DNA from 4 places in the Leclercia sp. W6 genome. Region 2 is predicted to be linked to each of the others. Evidence: predicted binding sites of a transcription regulator. Region 2 holds the regulator's gene; each other region holds the start of a gene.
What was found. The regulator PurR, encoded in region 2, represses purine synthesis genes. The targets are predictions, from matches to a motif close to CANGCAAACGTTTGCNTG.

Region 1 (5,158 bases), 1.8 Mb from region 2:
CGCGCCGCGCAGATTCGCCAGACCAGCGACGCGCTGCGACAGGGAAGGGTGGTGCTACATCAGGGCCGCTGGCATGTTGACGGCTCCGTGACAACGTGTGAAGGCCAGACCCTGAAGCCGGATCTCGATAGCTGGGCAACGGAACACATTGCACGCCGGCAGAGTCACTCCTCCATGGCAGTGAGCGTGGCGTGGCTGGAAGCGCCTGAAGGATCACAGCTGCTGCTGGTGGCGAACGAAGATTTTTGTACCTGGCAGCCGACAGAGAAGAGTTTCTGAAAATCCCCCTCCCTTGCGGGAGAGGGACTGGTGAAGGGGAAAATTACTTCCCTTGCTCGCGCGCAATGGCGCGGTAACCAATATCGTTACGGCTGAAGCTCCCGTTCCAGTGAATATCCGCCATCAGGGCATAGGCGCGTTGCTGCGCTTCTGCGACGGTATTGCCCAGCGCCGTGGCGCACAGGACTCGGCCACCGTTAGTCAGCACGCGTTCGTCATCGGAGAGCTTAGTCCCCGCATGGAATACCTTCGCGCCTTCGATGGCTTCCAGCGGCAGGCCGTGGATCTCATCCCCGGTGTTGTAGTTGCCCGGATAACCGCCCGCCGCAATTACCACGCCCAGAGAAGCACGCTCATCCCACTCAGAGCTTTTTTCGTCCAGCTTGCCTTCGCAGGCCGCCAGGCACAGCTCTACCAGATCGGATTTCATGCGCAGCATGATTGGCTGCGTTTCTGGGTCGCCGAAGCGGCAGTTGAACTCAATAACCTTCGGGTTGCCCTGTTTGTCGATCATCAGGCCCGCGTAAAGGAAACCAGTGTAGGTGTTGCCTTCCGCCGCCATTCCTTTCACGGTTGGCCAGATGATGCGGTCCATGGTCCGCTGGTGAACTTCATCTGTCACCACAGGGGCAGGGGAGTAAGCCCCCATCCCGCCGGTATTCGGGCCGGTATCGGCATCGCCAACGCGCTTATGATCCTGGCTGGTGGCCATCGGCAGCACGTGCTCGCCGTCGACCATGACGATAAAGCTCGCCTCTTCGCCATCAAGAAACTCTTCGATAACGATGCGGTGGCCCGCGTCACCAAAGGCGTTGCCTGCCAGCATATCCTGAACGGCGGCTTCTGCTTCTTCGAGCGTCATCGCCACGATAACGCCTTTACCCGCTGCCAGACCGTCGGCTTTGATCACAATCGGCGCGCCTTTTTCACGTAAGTAGGCCAGCGCGGGCTCCACTTCGGTGAAGTTCTGATATTCCGCCGTCGGGATGTTATGACGTGCGAGGAAGTCTTTGGTGAAGGCTTTAGAGCCTTCCAGCTGGGCGGCGCCTTCGGTTGGGCCGAAGATGGTCAGGCCCGCGGCACGGAATGCGTCTACCACGCCAATGACCAGCGGCGCTTCCGGGCCCACGATGGTCAGGTCAATCTTCTCATTCTGGGCAAAGCTCAGCAGCGCCGGGATATCGGTTACGCCGATAGCGACGTTCTGCAGGGTGGGCTCCAGGGCGGTACCGGCGTTACCCGGCGCCACAAAGACGGTTTCAACCTGCGCAGACTGCGCCGCTTTCCACGCCAGGGCGTGCTCGCGCCCGCCGTTACCAATCACTAATACTTTCATTCTCTGCTCCGGGAATTAATGGCGGAAATGACGCATGTCGGTGAAGATCATCGCGATGCCATGTTCATCGGCGGCGGCAATGACTTCGTCGTCGCGGATAGAGCCGCCAGGCTGGATCACGCAGGTGATGCCCACTGCCGCAGCTGCATCGATACCGTCACGGAACGGGAAGAACGCGTCGGACGCCATGGCGGAGCCTTTAACTTCCAGACCTTCGTCGCCCGCTTTAATCCCGGCGATTTTCGCAGAGTAAACGCGGCTCATCTGGCCCGCGCCTATACCGATGGTCATGTTCTCTTTCGCATAGACGATGGCGTTGGATTTCACGAACTTCGCCACTTTCCAGCAGAACAGCGCGTCACGCAGCTCCTGCTCAGTAGGCTGACGTTTGGTGACGACACGCAGATCTTTCTCGCTGACCATGCCCAGGTCACGATCCTGAACCAGCAGGCCACCGTTCACACGCTTGAAGTCGAGGCCCGGAACGCGTTCTGCCCACTGACCGCAGACCAGCATGCGCACGTTCTGTTTTGCCGCGGTGATTTTCAGGGCGTCTTCGGTGGCCGAAGGGGCGATGATCACCTCCACAAACTGGCGGGAGATAATCGCCTGGGCGGTTTCGGCATCCAGCTCGCGGTTAAACGCGATAATGCCGCCAAACGCTGAGGTCGGGTCAGTTTTGTACGCACGATCGTATGCATCCAGAATAGAGGTGCTGACCGCCACGCCGCATGGGTTCGCGTGCTTCACGATAACGCAGGCGGGCTCGCTGAACTCTTTCACGCACTCCAGCGCCGCGTCGGTATCCGCAATGTTGTTATAGGAGAGCGCTTTACCCTGCACCTGCTGCGCAGTAGCAACGGAGGCTTCTTTAACCTCTTCCTCTATATAGAAGGCAGCCTGCTGGTGGCTGTTTTCGCCGTAGCGCATATCCTGCTTCTTAATGAAGTTCAGGTTTAAGGTGCGAGAGAAGCGGCCGGAAGGTTCATTGCTTTCACCATGATAGGAAGGCACCAGGCTACCGAAGTAGTTGGCGATCATGCTGTCGTAGGCGGCGGTATGTTCGAACGCTTTAATGGCCAGATCAAAACGGGTCTCGAGATTCAGTGAGCCTTCGTTGGCATCCATCTCTTTAATAATGGCGTCGTAGTCGCTGCTCTTCACCACGATGGCCACATCTTTATGGTTCTTGGCGGCGGAGCGCACCATGGTCGGGCCGCCGATATCGATATTTTCCACCGCATCTTCCAGCGAGCAGCCTTCACGGGCAACGGTCTGGGCGAATGGGTAAAGGTTAACAACCACCATGTCGATTGGCGCAATCCCGTGCTGATCCATAATGCCGTCATCCTGACCGCGACGACCCAGAATGCCGCCGTGGACTTTCGGGTGCAGGGTTTTGACGCGTCCATCCATCATTTCCGGGAAACCGGTGTAATCGGACACTTCGGTTACCGGCAGGCCTTTCTCTGCTAACAGGCGAGCGGTACCGCCAGTGGACAGCAGCTCCACACCACGTGCAGAAAGTGCCTGAGCGAATTCAACGATACCGGCTTTATCAGAAACACTGAGCAGAGCGCGGCGGACTGGACGACGTTGTTGCATGGTAAATCCCCTGGATTTGACGATTACAGAGAGCGTTAGGTGAATTTTCCCGATAAAAACTCAACTAACACACCTGGCGGGGCGCTTTATTTAGCGCGAGCATTTTAACGAAAACGTTTGCGCAACGCTCGCACATTTTCACTTTTTCGTCACGTTGTGGATAAGTCTGTGTGTAATCAGGTATAAGGCGGGCTTTTGCTGGGGAATGCAGCAGTCAGTCATTTTTATGACATTTAAGGGTTGCGGGCGCCGGAGAACTCCCTATAATGCGCCTCCATCGACACGGCGGATGTGAATCACTTCACACTAACAGCCGGGCCGGTTGAGGAGAAAAGCGAAAATAATCGCTTGACTCTGAAAGAGGAAAGCGTAATATACGCCACCTCGCAACGGTGAGCGAAAGCCGCGTTGCACTGCTCTTTAACAATTTATCAGACAATCTGTGTGGGCACTCAAAGTGACATGGATTCTTAATGTCCTAGGACAATAAATGAATACCAAGTCTCTGAGTGAACACGTAATTCATTACGAAGTTTAATTCACGAGCATCAAACTTAAATTGAAGAGTTTGATCATGGCTCAGATTGAACGCTGGCGGCAGGCCTAACACATGCAAGTCGAACGGTAGCACAGAGAGCTTGCTCTCGGGTGACGAGTGGCGGACGGGTGAGTAATGTCTGGGAAACTGCCTGATGGAGGGGGATAACTACTGGAAACGGTAGCTAATACCGCATAACGTCGCAAGACCAAAGAGGGGGACCTTCGGGCCTCTTGCCATCGGATGTGCCCAGATGGGATTAGCTAGTAGGTGGGGTAATGGCTCACCTAGGCGACGATCCCTAGCTGGTCTGAGAGGATGACCAGCCACACTGGAACTGAGACACGGTCCAGACTCCTACGGGAGGCAGCAGTGGGGAATATTGCACAATGGGCGCAAGCCTGATGCAGCCATGCCGCGTGTATGAAGAAGGCCTTCGGGTTGTAAAGTACTTTCAGCGAGGAGGAAGGCATTGCGGCTAATAACCGCAGTGATTGACGTTACTCGCAGAAGAAGCACCGGCTAACTCCGTGCCAGCAGCCGCGGTAATACGGAGGGTGCAAGCGTTAATCGGAATTACTGGGCGTAAAGCGCACGCAGGCGGTCTGTTAAGTCAGATGTGAAATCCCGGGCTCAACCTGGGAACTGCATTTGAAACTGGCAGGCTTGAGTCTTGTAGAGGGGGGTAGAATTCCAGGTGTAGCGGTGAAATGCGTAGAGATCTGGAGGAATACCGGTGGCGAAGGCGGCCCCCTGGACAAAGACTGACGCTCAGGTGCGAAAGCGTGGGGAGCAAACAGGATTAGATACCCTGGTAGTCCACGCCGTAAACGATGTCGACTTGGAGGTTGTGCCCTTGAGGCGTGGCTTCCGGAGCTAACGCGTTAAGTCGACCGCCTGGGGAGTACGGCCGCAAGGTTAAAACTCAAATGAATTGACGGGGGCCCGCACAAGCGGTGGAGCATGTGGTTTAATTCGATGCAACGCGAAGAACCTTACCTACTCTTGACATCCAGAGAACTTGCCAGAGATGGCTTGGTGCCTTCGGGAACTCTGAGACAGGTGCTGCATGGCTGTCGTCAGCTCGTGTTGTGAAATGTTGGGTTAAGTCCCGCAACGAGCGCAACCCTTATCCTTTGTTGCCAGCGGTTAGGCCGGGAACTCAAAGGAGACTGCCAGTGATAAACTGGAGGAAGGTGGGGATGACGTCAAGTCATCATGGCCCTTACGAGTAGGGCTACACACGTGCTACAATGGCGCATACAAAGAGAAGCGACCTCGCGAGAGCAAGCGGACCTCATAAAGTGCGTCGTAGTCCGGATTGGAGTCTGCAACTCGACTCCATGAAGTCGGAATCGCTAGTAATCGTAGATCAGAATGCTACGGTGAATACGTTCCCG
Region 2 (5,158 bases):
CCCGGCGCAACGCGCCTGCGCCATGCGTTGCTGTTCCGCTGAAATGGTCACACCGACTACGCTCACGCCATAGTGCTGCGCCATAAACTCTGCCAGACCACCCCAGCCGCAGCCGATATCCAGTACCCGCATACCGGGCTGTAGCTGCAGTTTTTCGCAGATGAGGCGCAGTTTATCCTGCTGCGCCTGCTCAAGCGTGGTGGCCTCTTTCCAGTAACCGCAGGAGTACTGCATCGCCGGATCGAGCATGCGGCTGAACAGGTCGTTGCCAAGATCGTAATGCTCTTTGCCGACAATCCAGGCGCGCTTTTTACTTTGCAGGTTGAACAGGCGGGCAGTAGCAATGCGAAGGGTATCCTTCAGGTGGCTGGGCAGCTGTGATTCAAGACCCGCGCGCAACACCTTGTGGAAAAAGATGTCCAGCCGTTCGCACTCCCACCAGCCGTCCATATAGCTCTCGCCGAGACCCAGCGAGCCCTGCTTCAGGACGCGTTTAAAAAAATCGGGGTGTTTAATTTGTAGATCGGAGGATGCCGGGCCGTTGATGGTGATACCCGCGCGGCTCAGCAATTCATTGACTATCCGGAACCAGTCATCATTCCGGATGCTGACTTCTTCTATACACGATGAACTCATAGCTTCTCCATCACCTAATGTGATCAGAACCCATAAACAGCGTAGACGCTCTTTATGGAGAGTGAGAAATTTCACGGTGTGACCCGTGAGGCTAATATCCGACGTAGAACAGAGGAAGGGAGAGGACCCTTGCCGAAAGGCCATCCATGGTAAAACGGGAGCACTCCGGCTCCCGTTAACACTTAATATTTGTAGTATTTATCAGAACGCTTCAGTCAGTATAGGACTGATATCATGGTGATTCAACAGGATATTGTTAGCGCGCTAATTAACTCTCCTGTCAGGCGTGGGAAGATTCGGCCTGCGGGCGCTCATCCTGCTGGCCCGCGGGGAGATACTGCATCCGATAGCCAAGCGCAGCCAGCACGACGGTTGCGACCATTACGCTGGTGGTGGTGAGCAACGGGGTGGCAATCAGCCAGGAGACCAGCAGGCTGGCGAGGAAGCAGAGTCCCAGTTGCAGGGTGTTCTGCAGCGCCGCCGCGCTGCCGGTCGCCTGCGGGAAGGGACGCAGCGCCTGCGCCACGACGATAGGGTAGATGGCACCGTTCGCCACTGCCATCAGGCAGAAGGGGGCCAGCAGCGCCGCCAGGCTGACGCCCGGGATAAACCCGACCGCCCAGGTGCCGATCACGCTGACGGCAAACAGGCCCAGCAGCCACGGCAGCATTTGGTGACCCTGCCATTTTTGCAGCGCGGCGCGGCAGCCATAACCCCCAATCAGGAAGGCGATGGTCTGCGGCACATAGCTCAGGCCAATTACCGCCGGGCTGTAGCCCATCTCGTTGAGGATAAACGGCGAGCCGGTCAGCCAGGCGAAGAAGCTGGCAGAACAGGCAGCGTAGATCAGCACGTTACCGCGGTAGATGCGGGAGCGAAGCAGGGTAAAGAAGGTCACGCGGGAGGTTGGCTGCGCCTCTTTTACCGTCACTGGCTTCAGGAAAAAGGCCGGGATCATCAGCACCAGGGTAATGGCAAACAGCACCGCAAAAATGGCCTGCCAGCTGAAATGGGCGAGGATCCAGCTACCGAGCAGCGGTGCCAGCGCCGGCGACAAGCCAACCAGCGGCATGATGGTGGCGAAAATGCGGTTGGTTCGCGATGCCGGGTAGTAATCGGTCACCAGCGCCTGCCATGTCACCGCCGCGGCGCAGACGCCCACCGCCTGGATGAAGCGTAGCACCAGCAGCCAGGTGGCGTCGCGTACCCACAGCATGCCGAGGCAGCCGAATGCAAAGATGGCTAAGCCAGCCAGCAGCACCGGCTTGCGTCCGAAGCGATCAGACATCGGTCCCCAGAGCAGCTGCGCGAAGGCAAAACCGGCCAGGAAGAGGCTCAGGCTGGCGCTGATGGCGGCAGCCGGGGTTTGCAGATCCGCCTGCATGATGGCGAACGCAGGCAGATACATATCGGTGGCGAGAAAGCCCAGCACGCTCAGGCCGCCGAGCCAGACTAAAAATCCTTTCCCGGGTTGCATTGTTTTATTGTCCTTATGGATGCAGGTTTAGGTAGCCGCTGAGTGTAGGCAGTGCAATCCCGCTTGTGAAACGCTAATATTTGGCGGTTGCATTCAAATTTTTTGCAGGCAGAAAATGTGGTCAGAATATTCCCTTGAAGTGGTGGATGCCGTTGCGCGTAACGGCAGCTTCAGCGGCGCAGCGCAGGAGTTACATCGCGTCCCGTCAGCCATCAGCTATACGGTGCGTCAGCTTGAGGAGTGGCTGGCGGTGCCGCTGTTTGAACGGCGTCACCGTGATGTGGAGCTGACGCCTGCCGGGCTGTGGTTTCTGAAGGAGGGGCGCTCTGTTATCAAAAAAATGCAGATCACCCGCGAACAGTGTCAGCAGATCGCCAACGGCTGGCGCGGGCATATCTCCATTGCGGTGGATAACATTGTACGTCCCGAGCGCACCCGTCAGATGATTGTCGACTTTTATCGCCACTTCGCTGACGTTGAGCTGCGCGTCTCCCAGGAGGTCTTTAACGGTGTCTGGGATGCGCTGGCGGACGGCAGGGTGGAGATGGCGATCGGCGCGACCCAGGCGATACCGGTGGGGGGACGCTACGCGTTTCGCGATATGGGGATGCTAAGCTGGGTCTGCGTGGTGGCCAGCCACCATCCGCTGGCCGCGCTTCCCGGCCCGCTCAGCGATGACACTCTGCGCAACTGGCCGTCGCTGGTGCGGGAAGATACCTCCCGCTCGCTGCCGAAACGGATCACCTGGCTGCTGGATAACCAGCGGCGGATCGTCACCCCGGACTGGGAATCCTCTGCGACCTGCCTGTCTGCCGGGCTGTGCGTGGGGATGGTGCCGGTCCATTTTGCCCGGCCGTGGATAGACAGTGGCAAATGGGTGGCGCTGTCGCTGGAAAACCCCTTCCCGGATGCGGCCTGCTGCCTCACCTGGCAACAAAACGACATGTCACCGGCGCTGGCGTGGCTGCTGGATTATCTGGGGGACAGTGAAACGATGAACAGGGAGTGGCTGCGGGAGCCAGAGGTACTGGCTCCCTGAGCGGATCAACGGCGGTAGTCGCGGAACGGGCCATCGGCGACAGAGCGGCGTTCGATCAAACGCGGATGCACTTCAATAGACTGCGACTCTTCACGTTTGTTGACGATACGGTCGAGCAGCATGTTGAAGGCGGTCTCGCCCAGCGAATCTTTTGGCTGGTGGATGGTGGTCAGCGCCGGGGTGAAGAAACGGGCGTTGCGCACGTTATCATACCCGATCAGCGAAACGTCCTGCGGCACGCGCAGCCCCATCTCGTCAGCGGCACACAGGGCACCCATCGCCATCACATCCCCGCCGCAGAAAATAGCGGTTGGACGCGGCGTCTGGGAGAGGATCTGCTGCATGGCGCGATAGCCGGACTCCGGCTCAAAGTCGCCCTGGACGATCCAGTTTTCTGGCACCGTGATTAAGGCCTCTTCCATCGCTTTCATAAAACCGGCCAGACGACCGGCGCCGGTGTTGCGCTCCAGCGCCCCCGGGATGACGCCGATATCGCGATGACCGCGTTCGATCAGATAACGTCCGGCCATGTAGCCACCTTCAAAGGCGTTATCAATGACCGAGTCGGTGAAGTCGGCTTTCGCTTCGCCCCAGTCCATCACCACCATCGGAATGTTGCGATACTCTTCCAGCATCTTCAGCAGCGGCTCCGGATATTCCGAGCACATCACCAGCAGGCCGTCGACGCGCTTTTGCGCCATCATCGACAGATAGGCCCGCTGCTTCTCCAGGCTGTTCCAGGCGTTGCCGAGGATCAGGGTGTAACCTTTCTGGAAGCAGTTTTTCTCTACCGCTTCAATAATTTCTGCGAAGTAGGGGGCTTCGCTGCTGGTCGCCAGCAGGCCGATCGATTTGGTGTGGTTCACCTTCAGACTACGGGCGACGGCGCTCGGAGAATAGTGCAGCTCTTTGATCGCTGCCCAGACGTTGTTACGCGTCTCTTCCGCCACAAAGCGGGTTTTGTTAATAACATGTGATACGGTTGTAGTGGAAACGTTTGCGCGTTTCGCTACGTCTTTAATTGTTGCCATCAGATGTCACTCCAGACCATATCTTAAGCTCCTGAAAAACCAATAGGTAAACGTTTGCCTTCACTCGCCCTAATTGCGCAATTTGAATTGCGGTACGCCGGGAAAACGACACAGGACGTCAGGAGGGGGTCAATGGCCGGTACGCTAATAAATTTAGCGTGGAATTTTGGCTGATCTTGACCAAAAGGGGAAGAGTAAAAATCGATATCATTCTAAATCCAGCAAGATTTTTACCCTGAACTGTGCAAAAATGAGCAAGCTCACTCTTCGTAGGGTGATTAAAAGGAGAAAAATTGATGAGTACCGATCTTAAGTTTTCGCTGATTACCACCGTTATTGTTCTGGGTCTGATCGTTGCCAGCGGTCTGACGGCTGCGCTGCACTGATATTTGTGAGGGAGCTCATGCTCCCTCGTCTCCCTTCTGCTATTGTTACGCTTCCTGCAAAAATCTTTTGCCAAATTGTTAACTTCTCATTTTTTGTGATTGATGTCATGCTTTCGCCTTCATTGTTCTGTGTCGCCTGACGACACGGTATCCGGAGTTGAAGTATGAAAATCAATTTTCCGCTGCTGGCCCTGGCCATTGGCGCATTTGGCATCGGCACCACCGAGTTTTCTCCAATGGGACTGCTACCGGTTATCGCCCGGGGTGTGGATGTCTCTATTCCTGCTGCGGGCATGTTAATCAGTGCTTACGCTATCGGGGTAATGGTAGGAGCGCCGCTGATGACCTTGCTGCTTTCCCATCGCGGCCGTCGTAATGCGCTGATCTTCCTGATGGCGATTTTTACCGTCGGCAACGTGCTGTCGGCGCTCTCCCCGGATTACACCACCCTGATGCTGTCGCGTATTTTGACCAGCCTTAATCACGGCGCCTTCTTTGGCCTCGGGTCGGTGGTCGCCGCAAGCGTGGTGCCGAAGCATAAACAGGCCAGCGCCGTAGCAACCATGTTTATGGGGCTCACCATCGCCAA
Region 3 (5,158 bases), 1.9 Mb from region 2:
CTTTCTCACGGCGGATGTGCTGCTCGCGAGTCTGCATCGCCATGCGCAGGGCGGTGTTGCCGGCGGCATCTTTCGATACGCCAATAATACGGCCTGGCATGGAGCGTTTGAATTCATCTTTAGCGGCGAAGAAGGCCGCGTGCGGGCCGCCGTAGCCCATCGGTACGCCGAAGCGTTGCGCGGAGCCGAAGACGATATCCGCACCCTGTTTGCCCGGGGCGGTTAACAGCACCAGCGCCATAAAATCGGCCGCCACGCTGACGACAATTTTGCGCCCTTTTAGCTCGGCAATCAGTTTGGCGTAATCGTGCACTTCACCGGTGGTGCCAACCTGCTGCAACAGCACGCCGAACACATCCTGGTGATCCAGCACTTTATCGGCATCATCAACGATCACCTCAAAGCCAAAGGTCTCTGCACGGGTACGTACCACGTCGAGGGTTTGCGGATGAACGTCGGCTGCGACGAAGAAGCGGTTTGCGCCTTTCAGTTTGCTGACGCGTTTTGCCATCGCCATCGCTTCTGCGGCGGCAGTGGCTTCATCCAGCAGCGAGGCAGAGGCGATATCCAGACCGGTCAGATCCAGCGTCACCTGCTGGAAGTTGAGCAGCGCTTCCAGACGGCCCTGAGAGACTTCCGGCTGATAAGGGGTGTAGGCGGTGTACCAACCCGGGTTTTCCAGCATGTTGCGCAGGATCACCGGCGGCAACTGCACGTTGGTATAGCCCATGCCAATGTAAGACTTAAAGCGCTTGTTCAGGCTGGCAATGCCTTTCAGTTCCGCCAGGGCGGCATATTCAGTGGTCGATTCCCCCACCTGCGGCGGCGTGTCGAGCTGAATATCCTTTGGCACAATCTGGCCGATCAAGGCGTTGAGCGAATCCGCGCCAACCGTCTTCAGCATCTCCTGCTGTTGCTGAGCATCCGGCCCAATGTGACGTTCGATGAAGGCGCCACGGTTTTCAAGCTGGCTTAAAGTCTGTGTCATGAGCGATGGTTCCTGAAACGTGCAGTGAATCGTAGTTGTCTGTAACTCTGTTGCCCGGTGGCGCTAACGCTTACCGGGCCTACGCTGTTCTGGAGGCCGGATAAGCGCAGCGCCATCCGGCACAACCTTATTCGTCTTCCAGTAAGGCTTCGTACGCGGTGGCATCCAGCAGGGCGGCAACTTCCGCTTCGTCACTGGCTTTGATTTTGAAGATCCAGCCTTCGCCGTAAGGCTCGCTGTTGACCAGCTCCGGGGAGTCGCTCAGGGCGTCGTTAACCGCCACGATTTCACCGCCCACTGGCGCATAGATATCAGAAGCGGCTTTAACAGATTCCGCTACGGCACAGTCGTCGCCGGCGGTCACGGTCGCGCCCACTTCCGGCAGATCCACGAAGACCATGTCACCTAACAGCTCCTGAGCATGTTCGGTGATCCCAACGGTATAGGTGCCGTCGGCTTCTTTGCGCAGCCACTCGTGTTCTTTGCTGTATTTCAGTTCTGCTGGCACATTGCTCATTGAATTTCTCCTGATAAAAATAATTAGGCGACCGGTTTACCGGCGCGAACAAAAATCGGTTTGGTCACGCGGACCGGCATTTCGCGGTTGCGGATCTGCACCACGGCCGTCTCGCCAATGCCCGCCGGCACACGCGCCAGCGCAATACTGTAACCCAGCGTCGGGGAGAAGGTGCCGCTGGTGATAATGCCTTCGCAGTGGTTGCCACTGGCATCGGTGAAACGTACCGGCAGCTCGCCGCGCAGGACGCCTTTCTCGGTCATCACCAGGCCAACCAGCTGTTCGGTGCCCTTCTCGCGCTGCTGTTCCAGCACTTCACGACCGATAAAGTCGCGATCGGCTGGTTCCCAGGCAATGGTCCAGCCCATGTTAGCCGCCAGCGGAGAGACCCCTTCGTCCATCTCCTGGCCATATAAATTCATACCGGCTTCCAGACGCAGCGTATCGCGCGCGCCCAGACCTGCCGGCTTAACGCCCGCTTCCACCAGCGCACGCCAGAAGTCAGCCGCTTTTTCGTTCGGCATCGCAATTTCATAGCCCGCTTCACCGGTGTAGCCGGTGGTCGCCACAAAGAGATCGCCCGCCTGCACGCCAAAGAACGGCTTCATGCCTTCGGTGGCTTTACGCTGTTCGTCATTAAACAGGGAGGCGGCTTTCGCCTGGGCATTTGGTCCCTGCACCGCGATCAGCGACAGGTCGTCACGTACGGTGATGTCGATGCCGTAAGGTTCAGCGTGTTGGGTGATCCAGGAGAGGTCTTTTTCGCGGGTGGCGGAGTTTACAACGAGGCGGAAGAAATCTTCAGAGAGGTAATAGACAATCAGGTCGTCAATAACGCCGCCGGAGGCATTCAGCATGCCGCTATAGAGCGCTTTACCCGGCGTCTTCAGTTTGGCGACGTCGTTTGCCAGCAGATAACGCAGAAACTCCCGGGTGCGGCTGCCGTGCAGATCGACAATGGTCATGTGAGAGACGTCGAACATACCGGCATCGGTGCGCACCGCATGATGCTCATCAATCTGCGAACCGTAATGCAGCGGCATCATCCAGCCATGGAAATCGACCATGCGTGCACCGCATAAGGTGTGTTGTTCATACAAAGGCGTCTGTTGAGCCATCTTATCCTCGTTGAATGAGCTGGGCTGTCTTGCGTTTCATGGCGAAAAATTCACCACGAAACCCGGCATCGGCATCGCTCCCGGACACCGACGCAAACGTTCTCTTTTACCTGAACTTACCACCGAAAACGGTGGTTAACCATAAGGCAAAGTGGGTCATCACATTAGCTTATGGTCAAAAGCCAGCAAAGCGTACAGAATTATTCACTGCAAAAATGCGAATCATTCCGCACAAACGCAAAGGCAATAAGAGAGGATTTAGCAGGGAGTGATATTTACTGCGGAAAAATGCGCGAAATTTCCGTAACATAAAAATAGTCAGATTAGTTAATCTAATGCGAAAAAGGCGGTGAAATTAGATTATTTCAAACGAGGGAGATCCCCCGGCCTACAGGCCGGGAGAATAAAGTGTGATGGAGTTCTAAATTAGCGTAGCCAGTCCGGCAGGTCGTTAAGACCCATCGCCTGACGCAGAAGTTGTGGTTTAACGCCCGGGAGGGTGTCAGCCAGTTTCAGGCCGAGATCGCGCAGCAGTTTTTTCGCCGGGTTGGCACCGGCAAAGAGTTCGCGGAAGCCCTGCATTCCCGCCAGCATCATTGCCGCGCTGTGCTTACGGCTACGCTCGTACCGGCGCAGGTAAAGATGCTGACCGATATCTTTGCCTTCACGATGGAGGCGGCGCAGTTCATTCACCAGCTCGGCGGCATCCATAAAGCCCAGGTTTACCCCCTGCCCGGCCAGCGGATGAATGGTGTGCGCCGCGTCGCCCACCAGCGCCAGACGATGGGCGGCAAACTGGCGCGCATAGCGACCGGTTAACGGGAATACCTGACGCTCGCTTTCGACGGTGCAGAGCCCCAGCCGGTTATCAAAGGCCACGCACAGGGCCTGATTAAATTCTTCGGCTGACGCCTCCTGCATCTGCTGCGCCTTCTCAGGGGAAAGCGACCAGACGATGGAACAGAGATGCGGATCGCTGAGGGGCAGGAAGGCCAGAATGCCGTCGTTATGGAAGATCTGCCGGGCCACCGCCTGGTGCGGTTCCGCCGTCCTGATGGTGGCGACCAGGGCATGATGGCGGTAGTCCCAGTACGTCAGGGGTATGTCGGCTTTGTTGCGCAACCAGGAGTTGGCACCATCGGCCCCGACCACCAGACGCGCGGTCAGCATGTCGCCACTTTGCAGGGTAATAAAGGCATCGTTTTCACCCCAGGCCACCTGCTGCAGCTGCGCGGGGGCGATCAGCGTGACGTCGCTGCACTGCTGCGCTTTCTGCCACAAGGCATGATGGATCACCGCGTTTTCGATGATATGGCCGAGATGGCTGTAGCCCATGCTCTCATCATCGAAAGCGATATGCCCGAAGCTGTCTTTATCCCACACTTCCATGCCGTGATAGCAGCTGGCGCGCTGGGCGATAATCTCTGACCAGACGCCAACGCGGGTCAGCAGCTTTTCACTGGCGGCGTTGATCGCCGAAACGCGTAGCTCAGGCGGCGCATCGGGAGCGACAGGCTGCGGCTGTTTCTGCTCCAGCACCGCCACGCGCAGACCGCTCCCCTGCAGACCGCAGGCCAGCGCCAGTCCTACCATTCCGCCACCGACAATGGCGACATCAACATTCTGCACTTTGTTTACTCCTTAGCGAGCGACCCAACCAAGCGTCCTCTGTGCCAGCACATCACGTGCCGGAATAAATAGTTCCATCGCCATTAACCCGGCGTTACGTCCCGCTACCAGCGGCGCCCAGCGATTGGCAAACAGATGCACCAGCCCGTCGGTTACGCCGATCGTCGCCGCTTTATCTGCCTGGCGACGCTTCTGGTAGTGGCATAACACCGGATATGCCCCGCAATCCTGCTGTTGCGCAAATGCCTGGGCCAGGGTTTCGGCGAGGCTCATGACATCGCGCAGCCCGAGGTTAAAGCCCTGTCCGGCGATGGGATGTAACGTCTGTGCCGCATTGCCCACCAGCGCGACGCGATGGGAGACAGATTGCGACGCCGTGGTTAAGGCCAGGGGATAGACCGAACGCTTGCCCGCATGGGTGATCCGCCCCAGCCGCCAGCCAAAGGCTTTTTGCAGTTCGGTGCAGAAGCGTTCATCAGACCAGCTCTGCACGTCGTCCGCACTCTCCAGCGAATGGCACCAGACCAGCGAGCTGCGCCCCTGCGACATCGGCAGCATAGCCAGCGGGCCATGTTGGGTAAAACGTTCAAAAGCGCGACCACGGTGCGGCTCGGCGGTGGCGACGTTGGCAATCACCGCCAGCTGATGATAGGGCTGCTGTTGCCACTGGATCCCGCACTGCTGGCCGAGCGCCGAACGGGAGCCGTCGGCTGCCACCAGCAGTTGTCCCTCAAGGGTCGTACCATCATCCAGCGTAACGCTGACTGAGGTTTCGCTGCGGGTAAAATGCTCCACGCGCGCCGGGCAATGCAGCGTCACGCCTGGGGCATCCTTTAGCAGACGGAACAGGCGCAGGCCCACATCGTGCAGTTCAACCACCTGCCCCAGCGCATCAATGCGGTAATC
Region 4 (5,158 bases), 1.3 Mb from region 2:
GATTATTCTCCCCGGGCTGCTTGATGGACAGAAAAAACATTATCAGGATGAGTTTGCGGCGATCCCGCTGGTGCCGAAACCGGGCGATCGGGATGAGCCGGACATGCTTCCGGCGGCAACACAGGCTCTGCCTGCACAGCCACCAGAAGGGGCAGCTGAAGAGGTACGCGCAGGCGATGCCGCGGCGCCATCCTTAGATCCGGCGCGTCTGGCAGCCGGAAACAACAACGAGCTGGATCCCGTTCCGGCGCCGGTAGAGCAGTACGCGCCAAAACCGGTGCAAAAACCGAAACCGGTTGAGAAGCCGCAGCGCGATAACACCAGCCAGCAGCTGGCAGCGGCGACAGAAACCCCACCGGCCAAACCGGCGGCAGAAGAAAAACCGGCCCCGACCGGCAAAGCCTACGTTGTGCAGCTCGGTGCCCTGAAAAACGCCGATAAGGTCAACGAGGTGGTGGCTAAACTCCGTGGCGCGGGGTATCGCGTTTACACTTCACCTACCACACCGGTACAGGGTAAAATCACCCGTATTCTCGTAGGGCCGGATGCGTCGAGAGACAAGCTGAAGGGATCGCTTGGAGAGCTGAATAAACTCTCGGGTTTGAGCGGCGTGGTGATGAACTACAGCGTGAATTGAGGGTTTCCCTCACTTACGGGATAAGGCAAAAACAGGCGCAGCAGATTGCCTGAGAAGGTAACCCGCCTGGGGCGCTGAATATTTTTTCAGCGCTTTTTTTATTTACGCGCGGGAAGGAAATCCCTACGCAAACGTTTTCTTTTTCTGTTAGAATTCGCCCCGAACTGGATGACAGGGCGTTTGATCGTGGGACACATATGGTCTGGATTGATTACGCCATCATTGCGGTGATAGGTTTTTCCTGTCTGGTTAGCCTGATCCGTGGCTTTGTTCGTGAAGCGTTATCGCTGGTAACCTGGGGCTGTGCCTTCTTTGTTGCCAGTCATTACTACACTTACCTGTCTGTCTGGTTCACGGGCTTTGAAGATGAACTGGTTCGAAATGGGATTGCCATCGCGGTGCTGTTTATCGCGACGCTGATTGTCGGCGCCATTGTTAACTACGTGATTGGTCAGCTGGTTGAGAAAACCGGGTTGTCAGGAACGGACAGGGTGCTGGGGATCTGTTTCGGGGCATTGCGAGGCGCGCTGATTGTTGCCGCGATACTGTTCTTCCTTGATACCTTTACCGGGTTCTCAAAAAGTGAAGACTGGCAGAAATCGCAGCTTATCCCGCAGTTCAGCTTCATCATCAGATGGTTCTTTGACTATCTGCAAAGCTCGTCGAGTTTTTTGCCCAGGGCATAAACCCTGAGATGTGGCTTAACGAGGAAATGACGAATGTGCGGTATTGTCGGTATCGCCGGTTTCATGCCGGTAAACCAGTCTATTTATGACGCATTATCGGTGCTTCAGCACCGTGGGCAGGATGCTGCGGGTATCATCACCATTGATGCACACAACTGCTTCCGTTTACGTAAGGCCAACGGCCTGGTAAACGATGTGTTCGAAGCCCGCCATATGCAGCGTCTTCAAGGCAACATGGGTATTGGTCACGTTCGTTACCCGACTGCTGGCAGTTCCAGCGCCTCTGAAGCTCAGCCGTTCTACGTTAACTCGCCGTATGGCATTACGCTTGCCCACAACGGCAACCTGACCAATGCTCACGAGCTGCGTAAGAAGCTGTTTGAAGAGAAGCGTCGTCACATTAACACCACTTCTGATTCTGAAATCCTGCTCAACGTCTTTGCCAGCGAGCTGGATAACTTCCGTCACTATCCGCTGGAAGCTGACAACATTTTTGCCGCGGTAGCCGCCACTAACCGTCTGATCCGTGGCGCTTATGCCTGCGTCGCGATGATTATCGGCCACGGTATGGTTGCCTTCCGCGATCCTAACGGCATCCGCCCGCTGGTGCTGGGCAAGCGCGATATTGGCGACGGCCGCACCGAGTATATGGTGGCCTCCGAAAGCGTGGCGCTGGATACCCTGGGCTTTGAGTTCCTGCGTGACGTCGCACCTGGCGAAGCGGTTTACATCACCGAGAAAGGCCAGCTGTTTACTCGTCAGTGTGCGGAAAACCCGGTCAGCAATCCGTGCCTGTTCGAATATGTCTACTTCGCCCGTCCGGACTCCTTCATCGACAAGATCTCCGTCTACAGCGCCCGTGTGAATATGGGAACCAAGCTCGGCGAAAAGATTGCCCGTGAGTGGGAAGACCTGGATATCGACGTGGTGATCCCTATCCCGGAAACCTCCTGCGATATCGCCCTGGAGATGGCGCGTATTCTGGGTAAACCTTACCGCCAGGGATTCGTGAAGAACCGCTACGTTGGCCGTACCTTTATCATGCCGGGCCAGCAGCTGCGCCGTAAATCGGTGCGCCGCAAGCTGAACGCCAACCGCGCTGAGTTCCGCGACAAGAACGTGCTGCTGGTGGATGACTCCATCGTGCGTGGCACCACCTCAGAGCAGATTATCGAGATGGCCCGTGAAGCGGGTGCGAAGAAGGTCTATCTGGCCTCTGCGGCACCGGAGATTCGCTTCCCGAACGTGTATGGCATCGATATGCCTACCGCCAACGAGCTGATTGCCCACGGTCGTGAAGTGGATGAGATCCGCCAGATCATCGGTGCCGACGGCCTGATTTTCCAGGATCTGAACGATCTGATCGACGCGGTGCGCGCCGAGAACCCGGATATTCAGCAGTTCGAGTGCTCGGTGTTTAACGGTATCTACGTAACCAAAGATGTGGATCAGGGCTACCTGGACTACCTCGATTCGCTGCGCAACGACGACGCGAAAGCCGTCCAGCTGGCGAACGATCTCGAAAGTTTAGAGATGCATAACGAAGGTTAAGCACTATCGCAAGCGAGGGCATCTGCCCTCGCTTGCAACTCCCGCCAAAATCCTGCACAGTCAGCCCTGTAACAGCAAGGGCGAACATCATGAAACGATTAATTGTAGGGATCTCAGGGGCCAGCGGCGCGATTTACGGTGTCCGTTTGTTGCAGGTATTGCGCGACGTCGCCGAGGTTGAAACCCATCTGGTAATGAGCCAGGCTGCGCGTCAGACCCTCTCTCTCGAAACCGATTACTCCCTGCGTGACGTTCAGGCGCTGGCCGATGTGGTGCATGATGCCCGCGATATCGCCGCCAGCATCTCCTCCGGGTCGTTTAAAACGGCGGGCATGGTGATCCTGCCTTGTTCCATCAAAACTCTCTCCGGTATCGTCAACAGCTATACCGATACGCTGGTGACCCGCGCGGCCGATGTGATATTAAAAGAGCGTCGTCCGCTGGTATTGTGCGTGCGTGAAACCCCGCTGCATCTGGGCCATCTGCGCCTGATGACCCAGGCCGCTGAACTGGGGGCGGTGATCATGCCGCCGGTGCCGGCGTTTTATCACCGTCCGCAAAGCCTGGATGATGTGATTAATCAGACCGTGAACCGGGTGCTCGATCAGTTCGACATTGACCTGCCGGACGATCTCTTTACCCGCTGGCAGGGCGCCTGACGGTAAAGCTGTTCTGCCAGAGTGCAGCTCACCGCAACATGCCCTGTTTCAGGGCAATTCTGCAACAGCGATCATATCCTCAACATTTAATCCCTTTTTTCCTTTCCAGGCACTGCGGTTCGTTTGGCAGACCTGCTATCTTTCACCATTAAGGCAATCCTGCAACCTTTCATTAACATATTTAACGCCGTAATTTTGCGTTATGTGCAATGTGGCATAAGACCTGCAAGAGATTGCCTGCAACAACACACAACACAATCTATTACATAAGAAAATCACGACACTTGAGGGTAATGTATGAAGAAGACGGTTCTGGCTCTGTCTTTGCTGGTGGGATTAAGCGCTGCAGCAAGCAGCTTTGCGGCGCTCCCACAGAACGTACGTATCGGTACAGACGCAACCTATGCCCCGTTCTCATCGAAAGATGCGAAGGGGGATTTCGTTGGATTTGATATCGACCTGGGAAATGAGATGTGCAAACGCATGTCCGTGAAATGTACCTGGGTGGGCAGCGACTTTGACGCGCTGATCCCGTCTCTGAAAGCCAAGAAGATTGACGCGATCATCTCCTCGCTCTCGATTACTGAAAAGCGTCAGCAGGAGATCGCCTTCTCTGAGAAGCTCTACGCGGCGGATTCACGTCTGATTGCGGCGAAAGGCTCCCCAGTCCAGCCAACCATTGACTCGCTGAAAGGCAAGCATGTTGGCGTACTGCAGGGCTCAACGCAGGAAGGCTATGCGAACGCTAACTGGCGTGAGAAGGGCGTGGACGTGGTGGCGTACCAGAACCAGGATCTGATCTATTCCGATCTGGCGGCAGGGCGTCTGGATGCGGCTTTCCAGGATGAAGTCGCCGCGAGCGAAGGCTTCCTGAAACAACCGGCAGGTAAAGAGTTTGCCTTTGCTGGCCCGTCCGTTAAAGACAAAAAATATTTCGGCGACGGCACCGGGATCGGTCTGCGTAAAGACGATGCCGAGCTGAAAGCGGCCTTTGACAAAGCTTTTACTGAACTGCGTAAAGACGGTACCTACGACAAACTGGCGAAGAAATACTTCGACTTCAATGTTTACGGCGATTAACCGGAACTGACGGGTGCGCACCATAATGGCTCCCCGTTATGGTGCGACAATGGCCTTTGCGAACCAGGATGGTGCAAATCGTGCGCCGCGTTGGTTATAAAGTGAATAGTTAAGCACTCGCGATGCACTTTTTCGCGCCTGCCGGGCATAATCTTTTGCCTTGCCGCGGCGATTAGTGGCACATTAAAGGCACCCTGTCGACGTTAAAATCCCGTAAGAAGACAGTCTGTTGAGGATAGATATGAAAAAACTGGTTTTGTCACTTTCTCTGGCTCTGGCCTTTTCCAGCGCTACCGCGGCATTTGCAGCAATTCCGCAAAAAGTTCGTATTGGTACTGACCCGACTTATGCTCCCTTCGAATCGAAGAATGCGCAGGGTGAACTGGTAGGATTTGATATCGATTTGGCTAAAGAGCTGTGCAAACGTATCAAAACAGAGTGTACCTTCGTTGAAAACCCACTGGATGCGCTGATCCCTTCGCTGAAAGCGAAAAAAATCGACGCCATTATGTCTTCCCTCTCTATCACCGAAAAACGCCAGCAGG

Region 1: the regulator PurR is predicted to act here: its motif matches at 3,327-3,344, upstream of purH (bifunctional phosphoribosylaminoimidazolecarboxamide formyltransferase/IMP cyclohydrolase).
Region 3: the regulator PurR is predicted to act here: its motif matches at 2,713-2,730, upstream of gcvT (glycine cleavage system aminomethyltransferase GcvT).
Region 4: the regulator PurR is predicted to act here: its motif matches at 762-779, upstream of cvpA (colicin V production protein).

Annotation. Positions count from the first base shown of each region.
Region 1 covers NZ_CP031104.1:3,387,046-3,392,203, reverse strand. Annotated here, with positions in the region: gene DVA43_RS16500 (DUF1481 domain-containing protein) at 1-279, shown strand, start outside; gene purD (phosphoribosylamine--glycine ligase) at 323-1,615, opposite strand; gene purH (bifunctional phosphoribosylaminoimidazolecarboxamide formyltransferase/IMP cyclohydrolase) at 1,631-3,220, opposite strand; rRNA gene DVA43_RS16480 (16S ribosomal RNA) at 3,777-5,158, shown strand, end outside.
Region 2 covers NZ_CP031104.1:1,601,409-1,606,566, reverse strand. Annotated here, with positions in the region: gene cfa (cyclopropane fatty acyl phospholipid synthase) at 1-636, opposite strand, end outside; gene punC (purine nucleoside transporter PunC) at 917-2,113, opposite strand; gene punR (DNA-binding transcriptional activator PunR) at 2,229-3,152, shown strand; gene purR (HTH-type transcriptional repressor PurR) at 3,158-4,183, opposite strand; gene DVA43_RS07815 (YnhF family membrane protein) at 4,480-4,569, shown strand; gene DVA43_RS07810 (MFS transporter) at 4,734-5,158, shown strand, end outside.
Region 3 covers NZ_CP031104.1:4,602,380-4,607,537, reverse strand. Annotated here, with positions in the region: gene gcvP (aminomethyl-transferring glycine dehydrogenase) at 1-988, opposite strand, end outside; gene gcvH (glycine cleavage system protein GcvH) at 1,116-1,505, opposite strand; gene gcvT (glycine cleavage system aminomethyltransferase GcvT) at 1,529-2,623, opposite strand; gene ubiI (FAD-dependent 2-octaprenylphenol hydroxylase) at 3,050-4,252, opposite strand; gene ubiH (2-octaprenyl-6-methoxyphenyl hydroxylase) at 4,265-5,158, opposite strand, start outside.
Region 4 covers NZ_CP031104.1:311,285-316,442, forward strand. Annotated here, with positions in the region: gene dedD (cell division protein DedD) at 1-637, shown strand, start outside; gene cvpA (colicin V production protein) at 835-1,323, shown strand; gene purF (amidophosphoribosyltransferase) at 1,357-2,874, shown strand; gene DVA43_RS01585 (UbiX family flavin prenyltransferase) at 2,964-3,533, shown strand; gene argT (lysine/arginine/ornithine ABC transporter substrate-binding protein ArgT) at 3,831-4,613, shown strand; gene hisJ (histidine ABC transporter substrate-binding protein HisJ) at 4,855-5,158, shown strand, end outside.